Regions from separate parts of the Marmoricola sp. OAE513 genome, predicted to be linked through region 1. Evidence: riboswitches for the same ligand, from Rfam matches in the RefSeq annotation. Region 1 holds a riboswitch; the other holds the start of a gene.
The links. A riboswitch is a leader RNA that binds a small molecule or an ion and turns the genes downstream of it on or off. The one in region 1 is predicted to bind cyclic di-AMP.
Positions count from the first base shown of each region.

Region 1 (3,754 bases):
GTGGTCCTCCCGCTCGTCTGAGAAGAAAGCAGTCACCGCATGAAGATCCTGGTCACCGGCGGCAGCGGCTTCCTCGGCAGTGCCGTCGTACGACGCCTCAGCGCCGCCGGCCACGACGCCGTGGTTGCGGACCTGCGAGAGCCGGAGACCCTCCCCGACGGTGTGACCTTCGCGCGCTTCGACGTCACCGACGCCGACCTCGTCGGCGCGGTGATCGGGGCCGTGCAGCCCGAGGTCGTCGTGCACCTGGCCTCGATCGTCACACCCGGCAAGAAGTCGAACCGCGAGCTCGAGTACGCCGTCGACGTCGACGGCACCCGCAACGTCCTGGACGCGTGCTTGGCGCACGGCGTACGCCGGATCGTCGTGTCCTCCAGCGGAGCGGCGTACGGGTACCACGCGGACAACCCCGCCTGGTTGACCGAGATCGACCAGGTGCGCGGCAACGAGGAGTTCGCCTACTCCCACCACAAGCGGTTGGTGGAGGAGATGCTTGCCGAGCTGCGAACGAGCACCCCGGCGCTCGAGCAGGTCGTGCTGCGGATCGGCACGATCCTCGGCGAGTCCGTCGACAACCAGATCACGGCACTGTTCGACTGGCCGTTCCTGCTCAAGGTCGGCGGCGCCGATTCTCCGTTCGTCTTCATCTGGGACACCGACGTCGCCGCCATCATCGAGCGCGGCGCGACCGGTCCGGCGGACGCGGTCGTCGGGGTCACCAACGTCGCCGGCGACGGCACCCTCACGATGGACGACATCGCGCAACGGCTCGGCAAGCGGGCCGTGTCGGTGCCGACGATCGCCCTGCAGGGTGTGCTCGGCGTGCTGAAGCCGCTGGGGCTGTCGGCGTACGGGCCGGAACAGACGAGGTTCCTGCAGTTCCGACCCGTGCTCGCCAACGACCGGCTGCGCACCACCTTCGGGTACGTGCCGAGCAAGACCTCCTCAGAGGCCTTCGACGCCTGGCTGGCAGCGCGCGCTCAGCGCACCCGGCCGTAGTAGACCGAGCGGGTCCAGATGCGCTCCTTGCGGACCCGGGTGCCCGAGTACGGCGCGTGCCAGATCTGGTTCTTCCCGGCGTAGATCGCGACGTGGTAGATCCCGCCACCGTCGTGGAAGAACACCAGGTCCCCGGCGCGGCGGTCCTTGGCGCGCAGGTGCTTCACCCGGCCGTACTGGGCAGCCGAGGAGTGCGGAAGCTTCTTGCCGAGCCGCTTGAAGGTCCACATCGTCAGACCCGAGCAGTCGAAGCGACGCGGGCCGGCGGCACCGTAGGAGTAGCTCGACCCCTTGCGGGTCGCGGCCACGCGGACGGCCTTGCGACCGAACGCCTTGGCGCGCTTCAGCCTCTGAGCCTTCTTCTGGGCCCTGATCTGTGCCGCGGTGGGAGCCGGAGCAGCCGCCGGGGCAGCGGGAGCCTGGGTGGTCGGGGTGCCCGACACCGAGGCGAGGTCAGCCTGCGCCGGCGCCGGAGCGACCAGGACAGCAAGGGCAACGAAAGGCGCGCAGAGGAGTCCGAGCGCGCGCAGATGAGTACGACCAGTCGTCGTGGACATGTGAAACCTGTGCGGTCACGCTTACGAGGGTTGACCTGTCGGATTCGGGCTACCGTTGCCCGGCCACTCGTGTGGCTTCACCCCAAGTCCCACCGGACAGCTCGTGTGGACACTGCGTGAGACGTCGTGCTGGTTCCTCCGCGCCCGTCATCCCCACTCGCTTTCGCGTCGTGTTGTCCGGCTCATGACGGGCCTCAGCGTGAGCAACGGACAGCACCCCAAGAACTTGGGGGCGCATCCAGTGAATCGGCATCGAGGACCGGTTCCTGACCAGTTACGCGGGAAATGTGAGTCAGCGCACGTGGTTGAGGAAGATCACACACGCGGTCGAGCACGGTGCCCCGGGTGGGGGTCGAACCCACACTGAACGGTTTTTAAGACCGCTTCCTCTGCCGGTTGGGATACCGGGGCCAGGAGGAACCGATCATAAGTAGGTCTTGCGCGGGTGCAGCGCGTGCGCGCCCGCCACCCGGTCGAGGAACAGCAGCCCCTCGCAGTGGTCGATCTCGTGCTGCAGCGCCCGGGCCTCGAAGGCCTCGGCCTCGATGATGACCTCGGCGCCGGTGCCCGGCTCCTGCCCCCGGACGACGAGCCGGGAGGCGCGCTTCACGTCACCGGTCAGGTCGGGCACGCTCATGCAGCCCTCGCGCGCCTTCTCGTTGCGGGTCGCGCTGACGATCTCCGCGTTGCAGAGCACGAACGTGCCGTGGTGGCCGCGGGTCTTGGGGTGCTCGGAGACGTCCACGCAGAACACCTTCGCACTCACCCCGACCTGAGGCGCGGCCAGGCCGACGCACCCGGGCGAGACCCGCATGGTGGCGATCAGGTCCGCCGCGAGCTGCACGATCTCGGGATCGGTCGGGTCGACCACCGCGCCGGGGCGCGACAGGACGGGGTCAGGGGCCCGGACGACCGGGAGGACGCGGCCTTCCATCAGAGGTCGTCGCTGTCCAGGGCGCGCAGGGAGACGTCGACACCGAGCGCCGTGGCTGCCGCGCTCAGCGAGGCGCTCAGCTCATCGGCGGAGACGGACGCGGGCAGGTCGACCTCAGCGATGAGCACGTAGAGCTCGCCCGCCAGGCGCGTGGTCAGGTCGGTGATGTTGCCGCCCACCGCTGCGACTTCGGCGACCACGTTGGAGACGATCCCCGGACGGTCGCCCCCGTGCACGCTGAGCAGGTACGACGAGCCGCGGCTGACGGGAGTCTCCGCGGGGACCGCGCGCACGGACACCGAGAGGGAGCCGTCCGCGGTGAGCCCGCCGAGCCCCTCCTCGACCTCTCCGGGCGAGGCGGAGCCGTCGGTGATCAGCGTCATCGCGAAGTGACCGCGCAGCAGCGTCATCGTCGAGTCCTCGATGTTCAGGCCCAGTCCGGCGAGGACACCCGTGGTCTCCGCGATGATCCCGGGACGGTCGTGGCCGAGGACGGTGATGGCGAGGAGCGGCATGTGCTGAGTCTTCCACCCAGCAGAACGCCCTGGAAAACGTTCTCACCTGCTCGTGCAGAACCCCTGTTTTCAGGGCAAAACTGTCGGTACCGGTCACTAGGTTCGATGCATGACCACGGCAACTGCTCTCGAGACCGGCGCGATCCTCGCGACGGCACGACGGGCGCGGGTGCAGGCCGACGAGGCCGAGGCGCAGATCCTGGCAGCCGCCGTCGCGTGGGCCCGGGTGCACGAGACCGAGGACGTCGACTTCGCTGCCACCTTCGGCGACACCCCGGTGCTCATCGCGGGCGAGGGGGCGCCCTACATCCGCTACGACGCCATCTCCGAGTTCGCGGCCGTCGTCGGACTCTCCAGCGCGTCGGGGCGGAACCTAATCGGACAGGCGCTCGAGCTCGCCTACCGACTGCCGAAGGTGTGGGACCGGATCCAGCGTGGCTCGCTGCCGTCGTGGCGTGGTCGCCGGATCGCGGAGGAGACGTTGTCGCTCTCGCAAGAAGCGGCAGCCTTCGTCGACCAGCAGGTCGCACCGTTCGCCCACAAGACCAACCTGGCTCAGACCCAGCGCCTCGTCGACGAGGCGATCGCCCGGTTCATGCCCGCCTTCGCCAAGAAGCGGCTCGACGACTCCGCGGAGCAGCGCCACGTCACCTTCGACCACCAGCAGGTGTCCTTTGCCGGCACGTCGCGCTTCTGGGGTGAGATCGACCTGGTCGACGCCCTCGAGCTCGACCAGGTCATCGCCGCGG
Region 1 covers NZ_JBEPOC010000001.1:1,041,857-1,045,610, forward strand. Annotated here, with positions in the region: gene ABIE44_RS05330 (bile acid:sodium symporter family protein) at 1-43, shown strand, start outside; gene ABIE44_RS05335 (SDR family oxidoreductase) at 40-999, shown strand; gene ABIE44_RS05340 (C40 family peptidase) at 981-1,556, opposite strand; cyclic di-AMP (ydaO/yuaA leader) riboswitch at 1,560-1,734, opposite strand; tRNA gene ABIE44_RS05345 (tRNA-Leu) at 1,894-1,967, opposite strand; gene def (peptide deformylase) at 1,981-2,490, opposite strand; gene ABIE44_RS05355 (glycine cleavage system transcriptional repressor) at 2,490-3,005, opposite strand; gene ABIE44_RS05360 (HNH endonuclease signature motif containing protein) at 3,115-3,754, shown strand, end outside.

Region 2 (3,754 bases), 2.5 Mb from region 1:
AGCCGTTCGAAGAGCCCGTGCAGCACGTCCACGGTCGCCCGGGCGTCCGAGAGGGCCCGGTGGTTGGGCGTCGTGGTGGCACCGAACGCGACGGCCAGCGAGCTGAGCTTGCAGTTCGGGGCGTCGTCGCGGGTGACCACCCGGCGCGCCAGCCGGGCGGTGTCGAGCACCTCGAACTTCGGCCACGCGTACCCCAGCGTCTCGGCGTTGTGCTTGAGGAAGCCGACGTCGAACGGGGCGTTGTGCGCGACGAGGACGCAGCCGCGGGCGAACTCCAGGAAGGCCGGCAGCGCCGAGTCGATCGGGGGAGCCGAGGCCACCATCGAGTTGGTGATCCCGGTGAGCACGGCGATGAACGGAGGGATCGCGGAGTGCGGGTTCACCAGGGTCTGGAACTCACCGAGGATCTCGCCACCGCGCACCTTCACCGCGCCGATCTCGGTGATCATCGCGCCCTGGGAGACGGCTGCGCCGGTGGTCTCGAGGTCGACGACGCAGAAGGTCAGGTCGCGCAGGGGACGCCCGAGCTCGTCGAAGCTCATCTGTGCAGCCCACCGCGACGACGCGGGGTCGAGGTGCGCTGCGGTCATGGGACGACCGTAGGAAAGACCGCCGACACAAACGGGTCCGACGCGCGCACTAGACTCGCCCGGTTCCACCACACCAACGAGGAGTCACCCGTGAGCATCGCCCTTCCCGGACCCACCCAGCGCTGGCGTTGCGGCGGTTGCGGCAACCTCACCCGTTTCGACCTCACCCGCACCCGCCGTACGACGGAGTTCTGGCACTTCGACCTCGCCGGGGACCACGACGTCGAGCAGACCGAGCTGCGCGAGGAGTCGGTGGAGTCGGTGACCTGCCGCTGGTGCGGCCGTGACGACGCGATCGAGCTGGTCGACCGCAACGACGCTGACCCGACGGGAACGCCCGGGGCCTGAGACCCGCCTCCTCCGGATGTGTCGGAGGTCGGTGCGAGTCTTCTTCTCGACCGCAGAACGCGGAACGAGAAGGAGAGAACCGATGAGCGTGCACGTCGACTGCGACACCTGCCTGGTCCGTGGCCTGTCGTGCCACGACTGCGTCGTGACGGTCCTGCTGGGGCCGCCCCCCGAGCTCAGCTTCGACGCCGACGAGCAGCAGGCGCTGTCGGTGCTCGCCGACTCCGGGCTGATCCCACCCTTGCGGATGGTCACGCCGGTGGACGGTCGGCACATCGAGTCGGCGTAGGGGCTGGCCGTTTCCTCTGCGCCGGAAGTGACCCCTGGGGCAGGAGTGGCGGACGTGTTCCGAAACACACGGCGACATGGGGCCCAGGTTTGGCACGTCGTTACCGTTCGTTTATCGTCTATGGCTCAGGTCCCTGCACGAGCCACTGACCAGGTGGTTCAGGGGCCGCGCTGAATCCGTCGTCGCGCTTCTCGGAGAGCGTGAACCGGAGCCGGGGAACCACATCTTCATGGGGTGAATCCGGTGCAACGACCGTGGGGTGACCTGTTGTCCGCGCGCTGGTAGGGCGATCTTTGCGCCCGAATCCGTCAGCTCACCTGGTAAGCGTTCGACAAAGAGGAGACCGTCCGCTCGTGCTTCACGGCCGGAAACGCACCGCCACTGTCGTGGCGACCCTGATCGCCCTGCTCGCTGCACTCCTCGTGGTCGCCGTCGGCGTCACGGGTTCTGAGTCCGCGAGCGCCAAACCGGACCTCAAGACGGTCAAGAAGCAGGTCGAGAAGCTCGACCGCCAGGCCGAGGCCGCCTCCGAGCGGTACAACGACGCGAAGGTCAAGGTCGCCCGCACCCAGACCAAGCTGACCGCGCTCAACTCCGACCTCCGCCGCCAGCAGGTCAAGGTCGACTCCATGCGCGAGCAGGTCGCCGCGCTGGTGGTCGAGCAGTTCCAGGGCAACGCCCTCTCGACGACCTCGCAGCTGGTGCTGTCGAACAACCCCGACGCTTTCCTCGACAACCTGAACGCGGTCTCGGCGTACAACAGCCAGCGCGGCCAGGTGATCGAGGACTACAGCACCCAGCTCGACCGGCTGAAGCTGCGCAAGAAGGCCGTCCAGGCCGAGGCGACCCGCCTCAAGGCGCTGCAGAAGCAGATGGGTGCCGAGAAGAAGCAGATCGACAAGAAGGCCGCGAAGGCCCAGGACCTGCTCGACGACCTCGAGGCGCAGGCGCGCGCCAAGCTCCTCGGTGGTGACTACTCGGGCTCGATCCCGACGTTCGACGGTTCGGGCAAGGCCGCGGTGGCCCTCCGGTACGCGCTCGCCCAGGTCGGCAAGCGGTACGTCTACGGCGCAGCCGGTCCGAGCTCGTTCGACTGCTCCGGCCTCACGATGCGCGCCTGGGGCTCGGCCGGCGTCGGCCTGCCGCACTCCTCGCGGGCCCAGACCGGCTCCGGTCTGCGAGTCTCCGAGGGCGACCTCCAGCCCGGCGACCTGGTCTTCTACTACAGCCCGGTGAGCCACGTCGGCATGTACCTGGGCAACGGACTGATCGTGCACGCCGCCAACCCGAGCGCCGGCGTCCGGGTCAGCCCGCTGCACTCGATGCCGTACGTCGGCGCCGTCCGCCCTGGCTGATCGACCCCGGCGGGCACGCAGGTTCGCCGCTGCAGTCGTCATCGGACTGGTCTGCTCGCTGACCCTGGTCGGCTGCTCCGACGACACCAGCATCACGCCGCCGACCGCGGCGACCGACAGCTCCGAGGCACGGGAAGCCGCTGCGCAGCAGACCCTGGGCGACCTCGAGTCGGCGCTGCGTGCCGGCGACGCTCCCGCCGCCGAGGCGCTGGCGGTCCCCGAGCTCGCCGACCGGCTGGACGCAGCCGTGGCCAACATCGAGCGACTAGACCTGGTCGACCTGTCCGTGCGCTACGTCGCCGACATCCCGGCCACCGCGGTCGCCGGGACCGCCGACGGCCCGGAGACCTGGCAGGCGACCGTCGCCGTCTCCTACCGGCTCGACGGCTGGGACACCGGGTCGACGGACGTCGAGACGACCTTCAGCTTCGCCCCCGACGGGGAGGGCGTGAAGATCGCGGAGATCGGTTCGGCGGACGGGCGAACGCCGCTGTGGCTCGCCGGTCCGGTCAAGGCGGTCGCGGTCGGCCGCACGTTGGTGCTGACCCGCGACGGTTCCGGCGAGCGCGCCTCCGCGCTCGCGCAGCGCGCGGTCGCGGACGTCGACAAGGTGCTGCCGCGCTGGCGCGGACGGCTGGTGGTCGAGCAGGCTGCTGACGAGCAGGAGTTCGACCGCGCGCTCGGCGCACCCCGGGCGCAGTACGCGAACATCGCCGCCGTCACCGCCAGCGTCGACGGCTCGCTCGACGCGGGCTCGCCGGTGCACGTGTTCCTGAACCCGGCGGTGTTCGACACGATCGGACGTCGAGGTGCCCAGGTGGTGATGAGCCACGAGTCGACGCACGTCGCCACCGGAGCCACGTTCGCGGACATGCCGACCTGGCTGCTCGAGGGATTCGCCGACTACGTGGCGCTGGCGCACTCGGGGATCGGCGTGCGGACCGCCGCCGCGCAGATCCTGAAGCGGATCCGCACCGACGGCCTCCCCGACACCCTCCCGACCGACGACGACCTGAGCCCGACAGCCGGTGGGCTCGGGGCGACGTACGAGGAGGCGTGGCTCGCGAACCGGTTCCTGGCGCGAGCGTACGGCGAGGCGAAGCTGATCGCGTTCTACGACGCCGTGAACGACGGCACGAAGACCCCGGAGGCCTTCGGCTCGGTCCTCGGGA
Region 2 covers NZ_JBEPOC010000001.1:3,513,372-3,517,125, forward strand. Annotated here, with positions in the region: gene ABIE44_RS17555 (DEDD exonuclease domain-containing protein) at 1-590, opposite strand, end outside; gene ABIE44_RS17560 (hypothetical protein) at 681-938, shown strand; gene ABIE44_RS17565 (hypothetical protein) at 1,021-1,227, shown strand; cyclic di-AMP (ydaO/yuaA leader) riboswitch at 1,386-1,569, shown strand; gene ABIE44_RS17570 (C40 family peptidase) at 1,614-2,582, shown strand; gene ABIE44_RS17575 (hypothetical protein) at 2,830-3,754, shown strand, end outside.
Region 2: linked by a shared signal. The riboswitch ahead of ABIE44_RS17570 (C40 family peptidase) and the one ahead of ABIE44_RS05340 (C40 family peptidase) in region 1 are both predicted to bind cyclic di-AMP.